2 regions of the Brevibacillus sp. NL20B1 genome follow, and region 2 is predicted to be linked to the other one. Evidence: a T-box and tRNA genes for the amino acid it is inferred to sense, from the RefSeq annotation. Region 2 holds a T-box; the other holds one or more tRNA genes.

Region 1 (11,414 bases), on a different contig from region 2:
TTGAGGCGAACCCGTCCAGCACGACCTGGAAGAGCAGTGCCATCCCCAAAGAGGCAACAATCGCGAGCGATGCGCCGAGCCAGACGTGCTTGACGTACTCCGGATGATGTACCCGCTTCAGATACGAGGTAATAATTCCGACGATTAACAATGCCTCCAGCGCTTCTCGAAAGGTAATCAAAAATGCTTGCAATTCCACCCCGTTCACCTCCGCATGCTGTCATGAACCTGCTGCTGCCCGGTCTTGATCAGTCTGATCCACTCTTGTCTTTTATCCTGACGAACTTCGTACAAGACGATGTCATGGTACGTGGGATAGAGCCACTCATTTCCCCGAAATCGGGCTGCTTCCTTCACATATTCCTTCAGCTGTTCATTGTGAAATCCGTCCAATACACGATCTGTCAAATAAACATGATCGGGCAGCACGGAATACGAAAGGATGGAGGCCTGAAAATCGGACCACTTCCTGAGCCGGACAGTTGTAACAGAAGGATAAAGGTAACGTATGACGCGTTCTTCTTCATACGTATAAATGATACTCGATTCACCACGATCAGCTTGTGCCACATAATGGGCGAGTTGTGCCATTGGCGAATCCGTCACCGGCTGCTCACGGACCTGGATGACACCCACGGCAGCCGTACTTGCGGCCAGTGCTGTCAACAAGATGGGGGAGAACCGCCTCCACTGCTGCAAGCCCCAGACAATGCCCCAGATCAATGGAATCATCAATGGCAGGATATGACGAGGCTTCTCGACATTCTGGGCAAAAAAGGCCCAGAGGAGATAGGGAACGATCCACAGGAAAAGCAACACGATGTGTTCCTTGTTCCCTGTTTGTAACCAGCGCGTCTTTCCTGCCGCTATTCCACCCCCCGTGATTCCCGCACAAACAAGAATCAGGATGAGACAGCTGAACCATGAGTTCTGCTCGTTCCACGGCGCACCCAGCCCGGCGGCAAACCACTGCCGCCCAATCCAATAGAGAAGTCGCTCTCCCGCATCGCTTCCTGTGTACGCTCCTCCCCAATCGGAAAAATGACCTTCTGTGAATGCTGCTGCCAACCTCCAGAAACCTGTGAGGCTTCCCACATTCAGCACCAATCCGTACAGCCACAAAAGATTGACCAATAATGAAGAAACGATTGCACTGACAACATCGCCGTACCGCCGGGTATCCCTGCCGTACACGTACAATGCCCAGGCAAACACGGCTCCCAATGGCAGGTACGAGATCCTCACGCCGTACAATAAGCCCAGCAGGATTCCCGAGAACACCAGTACCAGTGCCCGCTTTTTCTCCGCCAAACCAGGGTCAACCACGACCAATGAGGCAGCTACGAGCCAGACAGCCAGCAAATTGCCGAAGCTGTCCGAAAGCGGTTGGGTTCCCAAGACCATACCAAGCGGGTTTACTGCCCAAAGAACCGCCACCCAGACAGCTGTCCGCTGATGGCTGCACCGCTTGACAATCGAATACAGCGGGAACACTGTGCAAGCGTTCGCAAGAGCAGATAAAAGGGACAGCGCCAAAAACGGATTCGCGATCAAACGCGCGAAGCCAATGGCAACCAACATGTATACCGGATAGCCGGGAAAATGCGGCTGCATCAGCGACAGATCGTAATTGTCCACGCCAAGGGCGAAGTCAACATCATCCCAGCCAGCCGGTCCATGTGCCAGAAATGGCAGGCGGATCACAAAGGCCAAGCACGCGATTCCAAACGGAAGCAGGACATTCATCTCTTATGTGCGCCGTTTTTGCATCGTGCGAACAACGATAAACAAGATCACGAGCACGATCAGGACAAGCGGCAGCCAATTCTTTAGATTGTCTGTTATGGTGGAGGTATCGTTCCCCACTTCATTTCCCGGACCTTGCCCAGGTGTGAAATGCCCCACTTTCAATTCAGGCATGTTGAAAAATGTCTGAAGGCTTTGCAAGATCTCATCCTTGTGAGTGATGAACGCCTGCTGATCCGGTTCCTTCACGCCAACCCCGAACAGCCCGGGATTCCCCAACGCCTGCAGTGTCAGATCAAAACTTTCCCGTACTTTCTGATCCAATGCCGCATCTTTTCCCTTGATGACAGGGGAAAGGGCATCATAGGTAGCCAACGCTTTGGCAAGCAGCAGTTTGCTCTGCTGATAGTTGGCGAATTCCTTCTCCGCGCTTTCCAGGCGCCTTGCAACGTTTAACACAAGCGTCTTCTGGTACGCACTGATTGCAGCCTGTTTATCCTGCGCCAGCAACGCTTGCGTGATCGCCTGACTCGGCTCCGGCCCCATGTGCATGTCCAGTTCCTGTTTGATGCTCTCAAAGGTCTTGGAAGCTCCTGCGTAGTCAGCCGGCGTTTGATTCAGTTTTGCCACGACTTGTTTGTAGTTCTCCGCCACAGCCTCTTCGTTTGGATTGCCGTATGAATACGCGAACGCCGCATGCGGCACAAGCGTAAACACCGCCAATAACAAAGCAAAGAGGGAGGACATGAACTTACGTGCATAAGACATTACCCAGCCCCCCTGCAAATCCACTTTTCTTATTCTGTTACATTATTTCCCGTATTTTTCAAGCAAGTCGAGCACAGGCTTGATCTGTTTGAAACTCTCATCTGCTTTTGCCTTGTCCTGAGCTTTTACGGCGTCAAGATACTGCTGCGCAAGTTTCTGGAGGGCATCCGCTTTCTCCGCACTGCCGAGAGCCTTCGGCAGATCCGTCTTGATCATATCGATGAACAGAGCTCCTTCGAGCGCGGTGATTGCTGCCTTGTCGTTGCCCCAGTTTTCAACAGACGCTTCATATTCACTCTTGGCTGTCTTCGCAATCGCGCGCACATACGCTTGATTGATTGTGTCGCCTTTGACGTTTTTCACGTCGTTGGAGAGATCGAACTGGCTGTTAATGAAATCCGCATCTTCTTTGTCGTGTTTCTCCAGGTAAGATTGCAGAGATTGGAAGAACGCCCAGCCTTCTGCCTGACCTACTCTCGCGTCATCCGCCTTGCCTTCTTTCACCAGTTTCTCAATCTTGTAGGCGTATCCTTTTTCAGCGCCCGATGCCAGGTAGAATGCTTTCATGATGGATTTGTCGACGACTTGCTTGCCAAGGTTAAACGCGAGATTGTCGCCTTTTTCAATGGCGCCTTCCATCTCGGCAAAACCAGCGTCAATTGCGCTGACGAGTTGTGTTTCATACGCATTGTCGCGCTTCTCGATCATCGCTTTCAGCACGCCGTTATAATATTCTTTTGCTTCGCCCAATTCTTTTTTCGCTTCGTCTTTGTTGGCGAATTGATCATTTGCTCCCTTGAACTCGTTGCGAATGGAAAGGAACGCTACTTTTTGCAGCAATTTATCGCCGATCTGGGCAACAACTTTTGCCGGCAGCTGACCGTCCTTGCCTGCGTTCAAAGCAGCAGTGATTTGTTCATTTACTTGTGCACTGTTCGCTTCATCCATGGATTGAACATGAGATTTTAATTTTTCGTCGTACAGTTTGATCGCTTTGTCCCAATCCACTTGTTCTGCTTTCAAGACTCCTACCAGTTCTTTGGTTGCACCGACAAGATCAGCAACCGCAGATTTCCTGGCCTCCTCTTGCGCAGCCGGTTGTTGTGTCGTTTGGGTCTGCGCATTGTCTTGAGGCTGCGCCGCAGGCTTGTCACCGCATCCAGCAAGCAGCAGGCTCATGACCAAAGCAGTCGTGGAAAGAACTTTTACCGGTTTCATGTTACGAGGTCCCCCTAAGGTGCGTTTTATTGATAATCATTATCACTCTCAGCAAAACTCATTGTAAAGATAATGAGACTCGTTGTCAATTAGCAAAGAAAAAATTATCGGCCAATCGCTATATAATCGAACCCCATCTGCTCCAGTTTCGCTCGTTGATAAAGAGAGCGAAAATCAAACATAACCTTGCGCGACAAGGCCTGAGCTACTCTGTCCAAATCAAGTTGGCGAAACGATGGCCAATCTGTGACGATTACGATTCCGTCCTGGCCGGCCGCTGCTTCGTACTCGTCTTCGGCGTAGAGACACGCATCTCCCCACAGCTGCCTGGCCTCATCCAGCGCCTGCGGATCATACAGCGTCAGTTCTGTCCCCAACTGCAGCAGTTGGTTGATGATGGGAATTGCCGGGGATTGACGCATGTCGCTGGTTCCCCCTTTGAAGGCTGTTCCCAGCACGCCAAGTTTGATGCCGTCCAGGGTGTTGTAATAATCGCTGATCTTCTGGACAGCGTAGCGATGCTGCATGCGGTTGCTCTCCATCACTGCTTCGATGATCGGCAGGGGCATCCCCCTCTCGCGGAAAAAGTGCGCAAAGGCTGCCGTGTCCTTTGGCAGGCAGGAGCCCCCGTAACCAGGACCCGGTTGAAGATAAGCCGGACCAATACGAGGGTCCTGGCCAATCGCCCGAGCGATTGTCAAGACATCTGCACCGACCAGATCACACACTCTGGAAATCTCATTGATAAACGCTACCTTCATCGCCAGAAAGCTGTTTGCGCTGTATTTGATCATCTCTGCTGTCTGAAAGTTGGTATAGATAAACGGTACCTCGCGTTCAATCAACGGCTGATAGATCCGCTGCAACCGCTCGATTGGAGCAGAGCGATCCGTCCCGATCACAACGCGATCAGGCCGCATAAAGTCGGCGATGGCCGATCCCTCCCGCAAAAATTCAGGGTTGGTCGCCACCTCAAAAGAACAAATGCCCGCCAGCCGTTCCCCGAGAAATTCCTTCACTCGCTGGGTCGTGCCCGGCGGGACTGTGCTCTTGATCACGATCAGTTTGTCTTCCGTCATGTGTTCGCTGATGGTGGACACGGCTGCGAACAGGTCGGACAGTTCGACGCTGCCATCAGGGAGACTGGGGGTTCCCACCGCGACAAAAATGACATCAGCGGATCGAATTGCAATGGAAGCATCGGGTGTAAACGTCAACAGTCCCTTCTGCATACTCTGGGCCATCCATTCTTCCAGTCCCGGTTCGAAGAAAGGAACCTGCCCTTTGTTCAGCGATTCGATCTTCTCCTTGTCCACATCGGTACAAACGACAGGCCATCCAAAAGCAGAAAGGCCGACCGCTGTTGTCAATCCGACATAACCCGCTCCCAACACGGCAACCTTATCCATTGCTCTCACCTCTGTTCCGATTCTTGCTGATCCAACTTCTCAATTCGCTCCATGGTATGGGGAGAGCGATCCACGCCCACAGCCCTGCCAGATAGGAAAAGGCAAACTTCCATCCGTGCGTCAGCAATGCCACCTCGTATGCTTGCTGCCAGCCCACACCAGCAGTCACCAGCGAAAACGTCATGACACTCTCATACGTACCCAACCCGCCAGGCGTAAAATGAAACAGCTGCCCTGCGATCGTCATGCTGTTTACCCAGAGACCTTTCAGTACGGAAAGATCGATGGACAAGGCATTCGTCACTCCCAGCACAACAAACGCTTCCAGCCCCCAGCTGGCAGCAATCGCCGCACAGATGAACCATCCTTTGGGGCCCGTAAAGGCTGTTTTGACGATCTGCACATGTTTTTTCAGCAAGGGCTTTTTCATCCCCCAGCGGAGCAAAACAACCAGACCTGCTGCCCCGATACCAGCGACCAGAAACAGAGTCGTCCACGCGTATGCGAGCCCCATCCAGAAGACGCCGATCCCCGCATATGCCGCCAGTACCAACAGATCAAGCGATCGCATCACCACGACAGAATGCAGGGATTCATCCCACTGCACATCCTTTTCTTTCGCCAGCAATCCAATTCGCACGGCGTCCCCTGCCTTGACGGGCAAAACGTGATTGATGAACAAACTGTAGAATTGCGCATACAAAAAGACAGAAAACGCGACATCCTTATTCACATACCATTTCCAGGCAAACGCTCTGAGACAAAAGGCCATCCCGTAGAGGAGCGCCATCCCCGCAAGCGTAAACGGATGGTGAAGCAATGTGAGGAGCTGTCTGTTTATCGCCTTCAGATCCAAGAAGAACACGCACAATCCCACAAATGCGGCAAACAACATCAGTTTACACACAAAAAAAAGCAGACGCTTCCCCATACTCATCATGTCCCTCTTCCCGCCTGGAGGTTTACGCACTTCCGTATTTCCAACAGAAAGATTATAAAGATCATAAAGGCAGTTCGCAATGATTGTCAGCTTCTCCCTGATTTTTCCGCCGGGCCAGAAAAAAACCCCCTGCGTTCCCAGGGGTTACAGTCTGTAGACAAAGTCCGCGGTGTTATGTGTGATGGTTTCCGCTCGCTCTCTTGATGACCAGCGAAGGAGTGGGTAGCGTCCGCTCCAAAACGCGGAACGGGCAGGAGGGCCAACATGTGGGTATTTCGAAGAAGTCAGACTTGTGCCCCCTGTCTTCCTCACGTCCTGCGCTTCTCCGCTGAGGAAGTCGTTAGAGGAGCTCGTCTCGGCCCCCATCACTCCATTTATTCCCCGACTTCGCGTAGCACGATAAGGGGAAGGACAGTGCCTTTCCTAATGTCCTATCGATGTAATACACACCATCAACCAATTTGAGTGAGAAAAGGGAATCTACCTTTGAAGCTGAATGGTTACGTTATAACCAAATTCTTGGAACATGTAAACTAAGTTTGAACCGTCTATCAAGGTAATCGGCTTATCTTTTGCAAACTCTCTAGAGTCATTCCCAAAGTAACTGGTTGTAACTAATATACCTTTTGTAGCCCCTTCCGCCATTAAAGTCCCATAAAGATCCCTGACGGCTGAAACAGGAACCACGTTATTATACCGTTTCGCCTGGATTACAAATTTTCCACCTCTTATCGGATCCGGATCAAAAGCTATTGCGTCGACTCCCCCATCACGACTCGCTTGTGTCACCTTTACTTCTGCACCGTCTTTGGAAAACACCCTGGCAAATAATTCTCTAACTAGGTGTTCAAAATCCTCCCAGTCCATGGTCGCAAGATTCGTTTCAGCGTTTAGACCAGCTAGAACATCTCTGGATTCAACGAACCTTGAATCCTCTTTCTTTATATCAAGAATGGGTCTTACCGGGGCTAGGTGTGCTAATGGGCCAGCGGAAATTCCTTTTAAGTTTCGGAAACATTCTTTGGGATCGACCCTTTCAAGATTTAATGCTTCGAACTCTTCTCGAGATGCCTGACAGGACATTATACAAGAACGAAAGTCATTGCCTGTTTTCGGATCAACACCACTTATCCACCCGTTAAAAACAACCGATTTTACGGCATTGATGTAAACAGATTCAAAGACCTCATGAATGGTTCGAAGGCAAATTTGATATAGAACATTTTCGTAGTAAATCTCAAATTCTTTCTTTTTCATTTCGACACGATCGATAGCTTTGCGAGAAGCAACATACTTGTATTGAATAACTTTGGGTACGGATTCTTGTGATGGTAATTCAAAGGAAATAATGATGGTACCACTTATCGGTTCATACTGAACTTCATAATCTCTTTCTAATCCTTCAGGATATGTAGAGCGTTCGAGTACCATATAAACATACTTTTCGATTGCATCTCCATGTCCTAATTCGAAATCGGTTTTAAACTGATCAATCAATTCGTTTTGTTCTTTCTGTTTAGCTAAAAACTCTTCTTTTCTTTTTTCATATTCTTTCAATCTGGTCTCGAACAAAGTTTTTGCCTCATCTACTTTTTTAAGTCGGGCTTCTTTCTTTGATTTGAAAAAGAATTCAAGGATCCGATTTTCCTTGGGCACATTTAATTCATTCAATATATTATCAAATTTCGGACTTTTTTCGATATCTTCATACTCGTTCTTCTCTTTTAATGCCTCCCAGTTTAGCTTATCATCTACTCTCAAAGTAGATTTGAGAATATTTTTGTAATCCTCAATCAACTTTTGTGCCTGTAAGGTATCAAATTCCGCCTGGCTTTTAAGGTCAGCTATTGCAGCTCGTTCTCTCTCTTTTAATTCCCTTTCTTTCCATTTTCGTAATTGTTCTTCCGCCTTAAATTGAACCTCTGCCTTGGTGGCCCCTTTTATTTCCTTATATACGCCTAAGTAACTATTCGTCACAATAGTACTATAATAATATTTTCGTGCCATACAGATACCCCCTAGCTATGACCGAGTGTCACTATAAATTTTCTCCAATTAGTTCCTTATTCCTACATGTATTATCGAACAAAATCGACAATATTAAAGAACCTCCTCTTAAGGAGGTTCCATTGAGTTCTTAACAAGAAATGAAATAGATACATGTTTTCAGTAATCTCACTTGTCTACATGCAACGCCTTTAGTCAATATGGCTGTATGAGGATAAACAAAAAATTAATGCAGCAACTCTTTATACCTATATCTAACGAAATACAATATCATCCCTACCTTAAGCAAGGTAGAATGTATAATCTGACCCCGATGATGCTTCAGCAATATAATCATCTCATAAAAATTAAAGTATATAGGGCCTTGTGACCAAGAACGTGGCATTGATCAGCCCAACGTATAAAAAAGAAGTTCTCTTTAAAATACCAATCAGTTCCGAAAGTTTTTTGGAGATTGCGAAGGAAAGCTCGTACTACATGATTTTTTCTCATCATAACATCGGGCAATTGAAAGAGGGAAATTCTTGGACTAGCTTGGGGTATGTTAATCTTGAGAAAGGATATCTGGTAAGATGTTTTGATCACTGTCCTAAGGACGGGGATCAGTAGCTCTTTTGGACCACAAAACGAAAAAAATCAAAAAACCCTTGATTTCTCAAGGGTTTCATCTACTTATGTATGGTGATCCGGACTGGGTTCGAACCAGCGACCCCCACCCTGTCAAGATGGTGCTCTCCCAACTGAGCTACCGGATCATGTTATGTAACTTTTACAATCGTCTGTCTCATGGTGGGCCCTGTAGGACTCGAACCTACGACCAATCGGTTATGAGCCGACCGCTCTGACCAACTGAGCTAAGGGCCCGAATCGTACCGGACGCCGATCACATGATTTAATATACCTGATTTCTTTTTCGATTTCAAGAGAAAAAATCAAAATTCCTGTAAAAAATTTTACCGGCATAGAAAGAACCATTCTCTGCCAGCTTCACGTGCAAGAGAATGGCCCTGTTCTCGCTTGGTTTTCCGGTAATGCTTCTGCATCATCTCTGCCTGAATGAGACCGTACTGCTCAAATGAGACCGCATTTCCCAAATGTTTCAGCATTTCGCGAAAGCTGACCCGGGAGCTGTCCGCCCCCCTTTTTCACCCAGCCTGATCCGCTTTCTGTTCCGCAATCCGGATCTCGGCCTGTTTGGCTTGCTCTTCCTGCTCGTCACGCAGGCGGTGGGCCATGCGGCTGGAGGCGTTGGCGGCGATGCTGGCGACGAGGTCGTCCAGGAAGGTGTGGACGCGGCCGGAGCGTTTGGTGTCCAGGCGTTGGATGACGCCGACCTTGTGTTTGTCCAGGTGGCCAAAGGTGGTGACGGCGATGCTGCCGTAGCCAAACACGGAGCCGAGCGCAAGGGTCTCATCGCAGCCGAACAGGCCTTCGTCTGTCGCGATGAGGGTTTGAAGCGGCTCGGACAGCATGCCTTTTTCCGCCAATGTATCCAATTCCACGCCGACGAGGATGGCGTGCTGCATTTCCCTTTTTTCCAAAACGGCTTTTACGCTCTCGATGCAGGGTTCCATGGTCAGGTCGGGATGGTACGGCGACTGCATCAGATAGACGATTTCGGCAATATCCTCTACCGTGACGCCGCGCTCTGCCAGGCGTGTCAGGGCGGCATTTCTGACTTCGCTGCTGTGTACGTGCTTCTTCATTGAGACAACCCCTTCCACGATTGAGTGAAGTCACTTTTTATCATAGTATCATACGCTGGCAGAATTGCGACAATCTTTCGGCTGGAAAGGTTTTTTGTCCGATGGAGGAGTTGGGAAAACATGGCCGGGCGGGTCGCCCCTCCCTCAGTTATGAAAACGATTTCCCTGTCCCCTTGGCTTTCGGTATAATGAACGCAGCCACGAAAAGGAGGACATCCCTGTGCCGCTGAATGAAATCACACTGACGAGCAACTTCCTGGGAACAACGGAACATCTCCTCATCTATACCCCTGAGCGGTACTCCCCGCTCTACTCCTATCCCGTGCTGTACGTGCAGGACGGCGAGGATTACCTGTCGCTGGGCCGGCTGGCGACGCTTCTGGAACAGCTCCACCGGGAAAAAGAAATCCCTGACCTTATTGCTGTGTTCCTGCCGGTGGACAAGTCCCGGCGGTACGCGCGTTACCATCCGGACGGTGATGAGCATCTGGCCTACCGGCGCTTTTTGGCTGTCGAGGCCGTTGGGTATGTGGACCGTCACTACTCCACTCACCCGCTGGGGCAGGCGCGAACGCTGCTGGGCGAGTCGTTGGGCGGCGTCGTGTCACTGTTTACGGCGTTGGCGTATCCGCACACGTTTGGCCAGGTGGCCTGCCAGTCTGCCGCGATGGACGAGGCGCTGAACCGGCGTGTCGCCGAAGCGGAGCTGCCCGCTTCCCTGCACGTCTACCTGGAAGTGGGAACGGAAGAAACGGCGGTGGAAACGTCGCGCGGGACGCTCAACCTGCTCGCGGCCAACGAACGACTGCGCGACATCCTGCAAACAAAAGGGGTCACCCTGGCTTATGAGACCTTTGCGGGTGACCACACGTGGGGATATTGGCAGGCCAACCTGCCGCGCATGCTGCGCGCGCTGTTTGGGTAAACTTACCGTGGCCGTTCTTTTTGCGTGCCGTCTTCCTTTCCTGGCGAGACGAGCGCCTCTTCGAATTCCGCTTTGCGGATGACGGTAATGATTGTAAAGGTGAGCAGCGCCAACAAAAACAAAACGAGGAACATAAAGGTAATCATCATGGCTGTTTTCATGATTATTGGGACACCTCCTTGCTGTTAACAGTCTGTCCCATCGTCGAAGGAATATACGGGTTGACGCATAACATTACACAAATGGCGAATTTTCTGTTAAAATAAGTGGATATGATGGCATGTTCAAAAACGTGAAGAAGGAGGGGTTCCATATGAAATACAGTATCGTCGTATTCCCATCCAGCCAGGTGCAAGAGATCGCCAACTCATACCGGAAACGTTACGACCCGACCTTTGATTTGATCCCGCCGTACATCCGACTGAAAGAGGCGTTTGAGCTGGAAGAAGACCGCCTGCCTAATCTCGTGAGCCACCTCGAACAGGTTGCCCAGTCGACAGATAGCTTTACCGCTCATTTCCACCGCATCTCGACGTTTCACCCGACCAGCAACGTGATCTACATTGCCGTGCAAAACAAGGAGCCGTTTGTGGCCCTGCACGAAAAGATTGTGAAGAAATGTGTCAATACTCCGGAAACATACGCCTACGTGCCTCATCTGACCATCGGGCGCGATCTGTCCAACGACGAGCTGC
Region 2 (11,414 bases):
TCGGGTGAAATGATGAGAACGCGATTGTTTCTCTGGGGAGGAGCAGGCTGCCTGCTCCTTTTCTTCTCGGTCGTAGTCAGCTTGTCACTGGGAGCGGCCCACCTGCCTATCTCCCAGGTGTGGGCTATCCTGCTTCATCAACTTCCAGTGATCGGGCAGCACGTCCCTGCCGACTGGCCGGCGTCGTCTGAGCAGATCGTGATGAAAGTGCGGTTTCCCCGAATCATGCTGGCTGTTCTCGTCGGGGCTTGTCTGTCGCTGGCCGGCGCCGGTTTCCAAGGCGTGCTGCGCAATCCGCTGGCCGATCCTTACACCCTGGGAGTGGCTTCGGGGTCTGCCGTCGGTGCCGCTTTCTTCATCTTGTTCGGCTTCCAGTTTGTCCTGCTCGGCCAATGGACCGTTCCCATCGCTGCTTTTCTGACCGGCATGGTCAGTCTGTGGGCAGTCCTTAGGCTGGCCAACACGAACGGCACGTTTCACGTCGAAACCCTGTTGCTGTCGGGCGTCGTCATTCAGGCATTCCTGGGATCGCTGGTGTCGTTCATGGTCTCGCTCTCCGATCAGGTGGTGAACGAAATCGTCTTCTGGCTGATGGGCAGTCTGGCGTACCGGGGCTGGGCGTTTTCGTCCGTGCTGGTGCCCTACCTTGGTGGCGGACTGATTGTGCTGGCTGCTTACAGCCGAACGTTAAACCTGTTTGCGCTGGGTGAACGGCAGGCTGCTCACCTAGGGGTTCATGTGGAACGGACAAAACTGGTGGTGCTGTGTGTGTCCGCCCTGCTGACCGCCGCCGCCGTTTCCATCGCCGGGGTCGTCGGCTTTGTCGGCTTGGTGGTGCCCCATCTGGTCCGCCTGCTGGTAGGCCCGGACTACCGCCTGCTGCTGCCGCTGTCGGTGATATACGGTGCCGCGTATGTGCTGTGGGCGGACACGCTGGCACGCACGATTCTGGCCCCGACGGAGATTCCGCTTGGGGTGGTCACCGCCTTTCTGGGCGCGCCGTTCTTTGCCTATTTGCTGAAGAAAAACAAACGGCTGGCGAGGAGGTAGACGGATGGTACGGGTTGACGGAGTGGGTAAGGCGTACGACGGCATGCCAATTCTGCGAGACGTTCATTTTTCCGTGGAAAGCGGGGAGTGTTTCGGCATCATCGGCCCCAACGGCAGCGGAAAATCCACTTTGTTGAAGCTTTTGTCCGGCGTCGAATCCCCCGATGAGGGGCACATCTGGCTGGATGGCCGACCGCTCGAAGCGTACTCGCGCAAGGAGCGGGCCCGCCGGATTGCCGTGCTGCAGCAGGAGCCCCTGCCGGCGGTCGGGTTTACCGTCAGGGACGTGGTGGAGATGGGGCGGTATCCGTATCAAAATTGGCTCGGGGAAGAGCGGGAGAACGCCGCTTCGCTGGTTGACGCAATCATCCGGATGCTCGGGTTGGGCGACCTCGAGCACCGCACGTTGGAATGGCTGAGCGGGGGGGAGAAGCAGCGGGTGGCCTTGGCCAAGGCGATGGTCCAACAGCCCCGGCTTCTGCTCCTGGACGAGCCGACGACATACCTGGACATCGGCTATCAGGTGCAGCTCATGGATATGGTCCGCGCCTGGCAGAGACAGGAGGGTGTGACCGTAATCGCCGTCCTGCACGATCTGAATCTGGCATCGCTGTACTGCGACCGGCTCCTTTTGCTGCAAAAGGGGCAGCCGTGTCGGATCGGGGCCCCGCGGGAGATATTGCATGCCGATGTGATTCGGGAGGTGTACGGCACCCAGCCGATCGTGATTGAACACCCGGTGCGCCAATCGCCGCAAATCCTGCTGCAATCGGGATGCAGCTAGCAGTGTGTCGTCGGCGTGTCGGATACGAGAGGAGGAAATGGGCATGATCGTGCTGGTTACAGGCGGTGCGCGGAGCGGCAAGAGCACGTTTGCGGAAACGTACGCGGCCCGTCTCGGGGTACAAGGCGTGTACATCGCCACATCCCCCGTTTTTGACGAGGAACTGCGGGAGCGGGTACGCCGCCATCGTCAGCGCCGCGAGCAGTCGCCCTTTTCGTGGGAGACGCATGAGATACCGTACGACCTTGCCGGCTTTTTGCGCGGGCTCTCCTTTGAACCGGCGATCGGCTCGGGCGAGCGCGTGGTCCTGGTCGATTGCCTGACACTCTGGCTGTCCAATTGGCTCTTGAAATTTGAACAGGAGCAGCCGATGGAGCGTACGCTGGAAAAGGTGGACGAACTGGTGGACGTGCTGCGGTCGTTTCCGGGGACGATCATGCTGGTCTCCAACGAAGTGGGGTACGGCATCGTTCCCGACAATCCGCTTGGCAGGATGTTCCGGGATGCGGCCGGCATCATGAATCAGCGGGTGGCGGAAGCGAGCGACCAGGTGTTTCTGGTGACAGCAGGCATTCCGGTGGAGCTGAAATCGCGCGCCTTTCGCCCGTGACGATCAAAACAATAAAGGGCTGTCGTACACATCGTGACGACAGCCCTTTCGTTTTATTTTAGGGGTTGTGCCCCGCACGAAATTGCCCTCAGCCCCCGCCTGGTCCCTTCTACAAAAAATCCGAAAAAACACGGTCAAGAATTGACAGACTTTACATACACATTGATATATACTGTCTTTGCCGGGCGGGGGTGAAGGCAGATGATCGTCTATCTTGATATCATTTTACTCCTGAATGTGGCCATTGATACCTTGCTGCTCTGGTTTACGGCCTATTTTCGCAAAGAGCGGGTTATATGGTGGAGGATCCTGCTTGCTTCTCTGTTCGGGTCGATGTACCTGGCGTTTTTCTTTCTCCCTTCCTTCGCCTCGATGTACCAGTGGACCGTGAAGCTGTTGTTTTCCGTTCTCATGCTGTGGATCGCGTTTGGCAATCGAAGACTGCGTGCCTTTCTGCACAATCTCGCCATTTTCTACTTCGTGGCCTTCATCTTCGGCGGCGGGGTGTTTGGCCTGCAGTATTTCCTTGCCTCACACAACGAGATCTTGAACGGGTTGGTGACTCTCCACAGTGACGGCTTCGGTGTCGGGTTCAAACCGACGCTGGGCGTTCTCGCCGTGGGGTTTTCCCTCGTCTTTGTCCTCAGCCGGAAGAGCTACCATGCCGTTCAAGAGCCGCGACGGATCGAGGCGTTCCTCGCCGAGGTGACGGTGACGATCGCAGGGGAAAGCGTCGTCTGTCGCGGACTGGTGGACACCGGCAACCAACTCCACGAACCGATTACCCGCCAGCCGGTGATGATTGTGGAGAGCGAACTGGTTGCCCATATCCTGCCGGCTTCGCTTCGTCAGCGGATCGGCAGCCCAACGGCATGGGAAAACCTGGACGGGGTCTTCGAGCAGGTGCCCGCCGAATGGCAGTCGCGGCTGCGGCTGATTCCCTACCGCAGCGTGTCCCGAGGGATGGATTTTCTGCTCGCCGTCAAGCCGGACGAAGTAATCGTCGTGCAAAATGGCGCCCGCTACCTTGCCAGGAAGGTGCTGATCGGTCTCAATCCGATCCCGTTGGCCGCCGACGGCCGGTATCAAGCCATCGTGCACCCCGCCATCATACAAAGCGATGACCAAAACCTAACTCCCTTACGCGAACAGGAGGGCTAGTATGTATGTGAAACTTCGCCTGCAACTCCAATTGCTCTGGTACCGTTTCCTGCTGTGGATTGGTGCACGCGCCGAAGAGATCTACTACATAGGGGGAAGTGAAGCCCTGCCGCCGCCGCTGACCAGAGAAGAAGAAGAGATTCTCCTGAGCCGGCTGCCGTCCGGCGATCCCGCCGTGCGCAGCATGCTGATCGAACGCAACCTGCGGCTTGTCGTGTACATCGCCCGCAAATTTGAGAACACGGGGATCAACATCGAGGATCTGGTCAGCATTGGGACGATCGGCTTGATCAAGGCGGTCAATACGTTTGATCCGGAGAAAAACATCAAGCTGGCCACCTACGCTTCCCGCTGCATCGAAAACGAAATTCTCATGTACCTCAGGCGGAACAACAAGATTCGCTCGGAAGTGTCGTTCGACGAACCGCTCAACATCGACTGGGACGGCAACGAACTCTTGCTCTCCGACGTGTTGGGGACGGACAACGACACCATTTACAAGAACATCGAAGACCAGGTGGACCGCAAGCTGCTGAAAAAAGCGCTGGATAAGCTGACAGAGAGAGAACGCATCATCATGGAGCTGCGCTTCGGATTGTCGGGAGAAGAAGAGAAGACGCAAAAGGACGTCGCCGATCTGTTGGGCATCTCCCAGTCGTACATTTCCCGTCTGGAAAAGCGAATTATAAAACGGTTGCGAAAAGAATTCAACAAAATGGTGTAGCGCATAATTTCCCAATCGAAGGAGATACTGTTCCTAAACCGTGCCAGAGAGTGGCAACGCCACTTGCTCGTAAAACCGCCTATACACGGCTCGCTCTCGCCGCAAAGCTCGGCCTTCGCCGAGTTTTCTTTCATCCGGCGATGCGTCGGTACGCGGCCTTTCAAGACAACCGGGTTGGGAACTTTCTTGCTTCGAGGAGGGTAAGACGTGACGCGCAACAAGGTAGAGATTTGCGGGGTGGACACTTCAAAGCTTCCGGTGCTTACCAACAAAGAGATGAGGGAGCTGTTCGAACGCCTGCAGAACGGCGAACTGGCAGCGCGGGAGAAACTGGTCAATGGAAACCTGCGGCTGGTGCTGAGCGTCATTCAGCGCTTCAACAACCGGGGCGAGTACGTGGATGACCTGTTTCAGGTGGGCTGCATCGGCCTGATGAAGGCCATCGACAACTTTGACCTCGGCCAAAACGTGAAATTTTCCACGTACGCCGTGCCGATGATCATCGGGGAGATTCGCCGCTACCTGCGGGACAACAACCCGATCCGCGTGTCGCGGTCCCTGAGGGATATCGCGTACAAGGCGCTTCAGGTGCGGGACAATCTGACCAACAAGCATTCGCGGGAACCCACCATCACGGAGATTTCCCAGGAATTGAACGTGCCCAAGGAAGACATCGTGTTTGCGCTGGACGCCATTCAGGACCCGGTCTCGCTGTTTGAACCGATCTATCAGGATGGCGGCGATCCCATCTACGTGATGGACCAGATCAGCGACGAGAAGAACAGGGATGCCAACTGGGTGGAAGAAATCGCCCTGCGCGAGGGCATGCAGCGGCTGGGCGAACGGGAGAAGATGATTCTCTCCATGCGGTTCTACGAAGGCAAGACGCAGATGGAAGTGGCGGAGGAGATCGGCATTTCCCAAGCACAGGTCTCCCGGTTGGAAAAAGCGGCCATCGCCCACATGCAAAAACACGTGCAATCGTAATGGGTTTATCATCAGCAGCCTCCATGCCATCAGCGTCGGAGGCTTTTGTTTCTGTATAAGCTGCTCGGCGACTGAAACAGTCTGAAAGTTGTGAAATTTACAAGTCGTGATGGGACTCTGCAATCGACGCGCCGTGACGCCGGTCCAATCTTTCACCGCTCCCCGGGGCATATTTGTCTGCCCGTTCATATACTTGAACTAACGGAGAAAAAGTAGGTGAGGAAAAATGGTCAAAATCTCGGATTTCCAGACCAAAGAAGTGGTGAACATTTTGGATGGCAAGCGGCTGGGGCAGATATCCGATCTGGAGATAGACCTGCGCCACGGGCGGGTGGAGGCGATTGTCGTCCCCGGACCGGGCAAATTCCTCGGGTTTTTTTCAGCGGGCAACGACTACGTGATTCCCTGGCGCAACATCATCAAGATCGGCAAGGACGTCGTGTTGGTTCGCCTGGAGGAGTCGATGCGGGTAGAGGCAAAAACCGGCGGGGAAGACGAATACCGGGCGTAAGAAAGGCGAGAGAGCCTTTCTTTTCTTTTGGGCTGTGGTATCATAAGCCATATAAGGAAGGTGACAACATGAACGAACCGTTTGTTGGCAGAGAGGGCGGCGCGCTGCTGCATCTGCGCGAGTGGGAAGAGCGCTTTCCCGGCTTGGCGGCCGGGTTTACCCTCAGAAACGGCGGAGTGAGCGAAGGAGCGTACCACTCTTTTAACATGGGCCTGCACGTGGGAGACGACCCGAACCGTGTGGTGGCCAACCGGCGCAAGCTGGCAGCGGAACTGGGCATGTCGTTTGAAGCCTGGACGTGCGCGGATCAGGTGCACGGCAGCCGGGTCTGCCAGGTGACCGCCCAATCCATGGGAGCGGGCAGGGAGAGCCTGGACGACGTCATTCCGGCGACAGACGGCCTGCATACGAATCAGCCGGGCGTGCTGCTCACGTCCTTTTATGCCGACTGCGTGCCGCTGTTTTTCCTCGACCCGGTGTCGCGGGCGATCGGCTTGGCCCACGCCGGCTGGAAGGGGACGGTGGCGCGTATTGCCGAGGAAATGGTGCGGGCGTTTGAAAGTCACTACGGCAGCAGGGCGGAGGAGCTGCTGGTGGCGATCGGTCCTGCCATCGGCGGCTGCTGCTATGAAGTGGACGAGCGAATCATGGAACGGGTACGGACGGCGGCTGCTCGCTGGGAAGACGCCGTGACGCCCCGGGAAAACGGCCGATACATGCTGGATCTGCCTCGTCTGAACACGGAGATTTTGGCGGAATGCGGCGTTGCGCCAGAGCGCGTGCTGCGGACGGGATGGTGTACAAGCTGCCGGACCGACCTGTTTTTCTCTCACCGCAGGGAGGCGGGGAAAACGGGCCGGATGGCATCGTTTATCGGATGGAGAGAGTCTGAAAAAGGAGCTGTGAACGAATCGTGACGAGAGAGAGGGAAATGCTGAAAGCGAGGCTGGCAGCCGTCGAAGAGCGCATCGCGGCCGCCTGCGATCGAGCCAACCGGAAGCGGGAAGAGGTGAAAGTCATCGCCGTCACCAAGTACGTCGACGCCGACGCGATCGGCGATTTGTTGGCCATCGGGGTGGAGCATATCGGGGAAAACCGCGTGCAGGATGCACTGCCCAAATTCGAGCGCTACGGCCACCTGGGGACGTGGCATTTCATCGGCCATCTGCAGACCAACAAGGTAAAAGACGTCGTGGGCAAATTTGCACACATCCACTCGTTGGACAGGCTGTCGCTGGCCCGGGAGCTGAACAAGCGCGGGGAAGCGCTGGACCGTGTCGTTTCCTGTTTTCTGCAGCTCAATATCTCTGGAGAAGAGACAAAATTTGGGCTTAGTCCCAATGATGTATTGGCTTTTTTGCAGGAAACCAGTAATATGAATCATATAAAGATCGTCGGATTAATGACCATGGCGCCTTTTGTCGAAAATCCCGAGGAGGCGCGACCCGTGTTCCGCGGCCTGCGGGAATGGAAAGAACGGATCAACGGCTGGAACTTTCCGCACGCTGCAATCGAAGAGCTGTCGATGGGCATGTCCAACGATTTTGAAGTGGCGATTGAAGAAGGAGCGACATATGTCCGGCTTGGTTCGGTCCTGGTTAAGCCGGAATGACCGCAACGCTGCACGAGAGGAGGATGGCCATGGGCGTAATGAACAAGATCATGGGGTTCTTTGGATTGGATAACGAAGAATACATTGAAGAGACGGTGGAAGAGGAGCGCGAAGAGCAGGAGCGGGAGTCTTTCACCAAACGGCAGCCGGCGCCTCGCGCCAACAACGTGGTGCCGTTTCAGGCTCGGGAAAAGGAGGGCATTCGGTTGGTTTTATGTGAACCACGACATTACAGCGACGCGCAGGACATCGCTGACAACCTCCGTCACCGCCGGCCGGTCGTCGTCAACCTGCAGCGGGTGGATAAGGAACAGGCGAAGCGCATCGTCGATTTTTTGAGCGGAACGGTCTACGCGCTGAACGGTGACATTCAAAAGGTGGGCGACTACATCTTTGTCTGCACGCCGGATCACGTCGACATTCAGGGGACGATCTCCAGTGTCGTCGAAGAGTAAGAGAACCTAGCAAAAGGGTGAGTGAATGACAACGGCCATTTTTACCATTGTGTATTACGCTTTTACCATTTATCAATTCATGGTCATTGCCTACGTGCTCATGTCGTGGGTGCCGCAGATGCGGGAAACGCCCATTGGTCAACTGCTGGAGCGGTTGGTGGAGCCGTATCTGGCGCCATTTCGCCGCTTTATCCCGCCGCTCGGCTTTATCGATATCTCGCCAATCGTGGCGCTGATCGCACTCAACTTCGCCCACAGGGGCCTGAATGCGATCCTGCAGCAACTGCTGCTGTGAGGTGCGTGACGGCATGAGCGTGTTTGATCATTTTCGAAAAGAAGAACGTCCCTTTGCGGAACGGGCGCTGGAGATGCTGACGCTGACAGAGCGGAAGCAGGCCATGCGCCTTACTGATTTTCTGGACCCGAGGCAGCTTGCGATCATGCAGAGCCTGACCTCGCAGGTAAGTGACGTGTCCGTCTCGGCCAGCGGAGGCTACGACGGAGCGGAGCGGGTGCGCGTGCTGCTCCATCCCGATTACATCGTGCCCGAACCTGAGGACTACCGCCTGGCCCTGCTGCGGATTTCCGCTGACCAGCGCTTCCATACATTGGAGCACCGGGATGTGATGGGTGCGCTGTTGAACGTGGGGCTGAAGCGGGAGAAATTTGGCGACATGATCGTGGCCGAAGAGGCGATCCATGTCGTCATCGCAGACGAGGTAGCCGATTTCATCTGTTCACAGGTGACCCATATACACCGGACGCCGGTCCAATTTGAGCGGGTGGATTGGGAGTCGTTTCAGCCGCCCGCTCCCCGGTATGCGGAAAAGGTGATCACGGTTCCGTCGCCGCGTGTCGATGCGGTCATCGGCGAGGTGTACAACCTGTCGCGGGCAAAGGCGTTGGTCCCGATCCGGGCGGGCAAACTGAAAGTCAACTGGAAAGTGGTGGACGACCCGTCGCATCTGCTGGAGCCTGGCGACATGGTGTCGCTGGCCGGGTTTGGACGGTTCAAGCTGCTGGACGTGTCCGGGCCGACGCGCAGCGGACGGCTGCGCATGATCGTCGGGCGACTCACCTGAGACGGGCTCAATAATTTTGCAAATTCCGGCAGGAAATGCGGATAAACCTGTCGAAGAATTTGGGTACGATTACCGGAAAAAGTGAGGGGTTCATGTGCCTTTAACGCCATTGGACATACACAATAAGGAATTCAGCACGGGTTTTCGCGGTTACAACATTGACGAAGTGAACGAGTTCCTCGATCAGGTGATCAAGGACTTCGAACTCCTGATAAAGGAAAAAAAGGAACTGGAAGAGCGTGTCGCCATGCTGAACGAGCGGGTGGAACACTACAAGAGCATGGAGGAGAACCTGAGCAAATCCATCCTTGTGGCTCAGGAGACGGCCGAGGATGTCAAGGCCAACGCCCGCAAGGAAGCGCAGTTGATCCTGAAAGAAGCGGAGAAAAACGCCGACCGGATCGTCAATGAAGCACTGGCGAAATCCCGCAAGATCGCCATCGAGATCGAAGAGTTGAAAAAGCGCGCCTCTGTCTATCGGATGCGCTTCCGCACGCTGCTCGAAGCCCAGTTGGAGATGCTGGATAACGGGGCATGGGACGATCTCGAGCAGGCAGATTCCACGACGTCCGCTCTGATGGCGGAATAAACCGTTGACGTTCAGGCCATGATGGTACTATAATATTTGCAAACTTTTCATCACTGGATCGACGATGAACGGGAAGAGTACGTGACCAAGCACTGCCCAGAGAGCCGGGGAGAGGTGAAAGCCCGGCCAGTTGCCGTCGCCGAAAATCACCCGGGAGTTCACAACTGAAAGCCGGCTGCCGGCGTCACGTCCGGCGGGCGAGTAAGGGAGCGCGTCATTCCCGTTACGAATGAAACGAGTGGAGCGGAGCGGCATCCGTCTGCTTTGCGGCAGGGCCGTTCCGTTCAATCAGGGTGGTACCACGGGAGCCTTCTCTCGTCCCTTTTGGGATGGGGGAAGGCTTTTTATTTATACCAAGTAGGAGTGAAAACAGGTCATGGATTACAGCAAAACATTATCGCTGCCCCAAACCGATTTTCCCATGCGCGGCAACCTGCCGACCCGGGAACCGCAGATACAGGCCCGCTGGGATGAGCAGGAGATTTACCGGAAAGTGCAGGAGCGGACAAAGGGGCGTCCGTTGTTCGTGCTGCATGACGGTCCTCCGTATGCCAACGGAAACATTCACATCGGCCACGCGCTGAACAAGATTCTCAAGGACATCATCGTTCGCTACAAGTCGATGGCCGGTTTCTGCGCGCCGTACGTTCCCGGCTGGGACACCCACGGTCTGCCGATCGAACAGGCGATTATCAATGCTGAGGGGCTGGACCGCCGCAACATCGAGGTAAACGAATTCCGCAAACGCTGTGAAGCGTACGCCTGGTCCTACATCGAAAAGCAGCGGGACCAATTCAAGCGGCTGGGCGTTCGCGGCGACTGGGAAAATCCGTACGTGACGCTGAAACCGGAGTATGAAGCGCGGCAAATCCGCATCTTCGGCGAGATGGCAAAAAAAGGCTACATTTACAAGGGGCTGCGCTGCGTATACTGGTCCCCGTCGTCTGAGACGGCTTTGGCGGACGCGGAAATCGAATACAAGGACAAGCGCTCGCCATCCATTTACGTCAGCTTCCAAGTGACCGACGGCAAGGGCAAACTGGACACGGACACCGGCGTTGTCATCTGGACCACCACACCGTGGACGATTCCGGCCAACCTGGCCATCTCCATTCACCCGGAACTGGAGTACAACGTAGTGAATGCGGACGGCCGCAAATTCCTGCTGGCGAACGGTCTTTTGGAAGCAGCGTCCAAGGAGATCGGCTGGGAGAACGTAGAGGTTCTGGCTACCTTCAAGGGAAGTGAACTGGAAGGCGTCGTGACGGCCCACCCGTTCTACGACCGTCCGTCTCCGCTGATCCTGGGCGAACACGTCACCCTGGACGCCGGTACGGGCTGCGTTCACACCGCTCCGGGACACGGGGAAGACGACTTCAACATCGGCCAGAAATACGGTCTCGGCGTGCTTTGCCCGGTTGACCATGAGGGCAAGATGACGGCCGAAGCACCAGGTTTTGAAGGCATGTTCTACGAGGATGCCAACAAGGCGGTTACACAAAAGCTGGAAGAAGCGGGAGCGCTCTTGAAGCTCGGCTTCATCACCCACTCGTACCCGCACGACTGGCGGACGAAAAAGCCGGTCATCTACCGGGCGACCGAGCAGTGGTTTGCGTCGATCGACGGCTTCCGCGAACAGATGCTGGAAGCGATCAAAAACGTGCAGTGGCTTCCGCACTGGGGCGAAACGCGCCTGGCCAACATGGTGGCCGACCGCGGCGACTGGTGCATCTCCCGTCAGCGCGTCTGGGGCGTACCCATCCCGATCTTCTACTGCAAATCCTGCAACGAACCGGTGATCAACGACACGACGATCGATCACATCGCGGAGCTGTTCCGCAAAGAAGGC

Evidence for each region. A T-box is a leader RNA that pairs with one kind of tRNA and senses whether it is charged. The one in region 2 lies ahead of ileS (isoleucine--tRNA ligase), so its partner is inferred to be a tRNA-Ile.
Region 1: it encodes a tRNA-Ile, which carries the amino acid that the T-box ahead of ileS (isoleucine--tRNA ligase) is inferred to sense. The anticodon was not compared.

What each region holds. Positions count from the first base shown of each region.
Region 1 covers NZ_JAGTPT010000014.1:20,104-31,517, forward strand. The annotation lists gene KDN35_RS11125 (FTR1 family iron permease) at 1-199, opposite strand, end outside; gene KDN35_RS11130 (glycosyltransferase family 39 protein) at 205-1,746, opposite strand; gene KDN35_RS11135 (hypothetical protein) at 1,750-2,514, opposite strand; gene KDN35_RS11140 (hypothetical protein) at 2,557-3,732, opposite strand; gene KDN35_RS11145 (UDP-glucose dehydrogenase family protein) at 3,837-5,141, opposite strand; gene KDN35_RS11150 (lysylphosphatidylglycerol synthase transmembrane domain-containing protein) at 5,134-6,081, opposite strand; gene KDN35_RS11155 (restriction endonuclease) at 6,562-8,088, opposite strand; tRNA gene KDN35_RS11160 (tRNA-Val) at 8,768-8,843, opposite strand; tRNA gene KDN35_RS11165 (tRNA-Ile) at 8,876-8,952, opposite strand; gene KDN35_RS11170 (phosphatidylglycerophosphatase A family protein) at 9,234-9,794, opposite strand; gene KDN35_RS11175 (alpha/beta hydrolase) at 10,015-10,719, shown strand; gene KDN35_RS11180 (hypothetical protein) at 10,722-10,880, opposite strand; gene KDN35_RS11185 (2'-5' RNA ligase family protein) at 11,033-11,414, shown strand, end outside.
Region 2 covers NZ_JAGTPT010000001.1:102,398-113,811, forward strand. The annotation lists gene KDN35_RS00575 (ABC transporter substrate-binding protein) at 1-13, shown strand, start outside; gene KDN35_RS00580 (FecCD family ABC transporter permease) at 13-1,050, shown strand; gene KDN35_RS00585 (ABC transporter ATP-binding protein) at 1,055-1,834, shown strand; gene cobU (bifunctional adenosylcobinamide kinase/adenosylcobinamide-phosphate guanylyltransferase) at 1,878-2,444, shown strand; gene spoIIGA (sigma-E processing peptidase SpoIIGA) at 2,646-3,605, shown strand; gene sigE (RNA polymerase sporulation sigma factor SigE) at 3,607-4,329, shown strand; gene sigG (RNA polymerase sporulation sigma factor SigG) at 4,537-5,316, shown strand; gene KDN35_RS00610 (YlmC/YmxH family sporulation protein) at 5,543-5,827, shown strand; gene pgeF (peptidoglycan editing factor PgeF) at 5,896-6,744, shown strand; gene KDN35_RS00620 (YggS family pyridoxal phosphate-dependent enzyme) at 6,741-7,439, shown strand; gene KDN35_RS00625 (cell division protein SepF) at 7,469-7,894, shown strand; gene KDN35_RS00630 (YggT family protein) at 7,920-8,189, shown strand; gene KDN35_RS00635 (YlmH family RNA-binding protein) at 8,203-8,976, shown strand; gene KDN35_RS00640 (DivIVA domain-containing protein) at 9,071-9,565, shown strand; T-box leader at 9,621-9,891, shown strand; gene ileS (isoleucine--tRNA ligase) at 9,942-11,414, shown strand, end outside.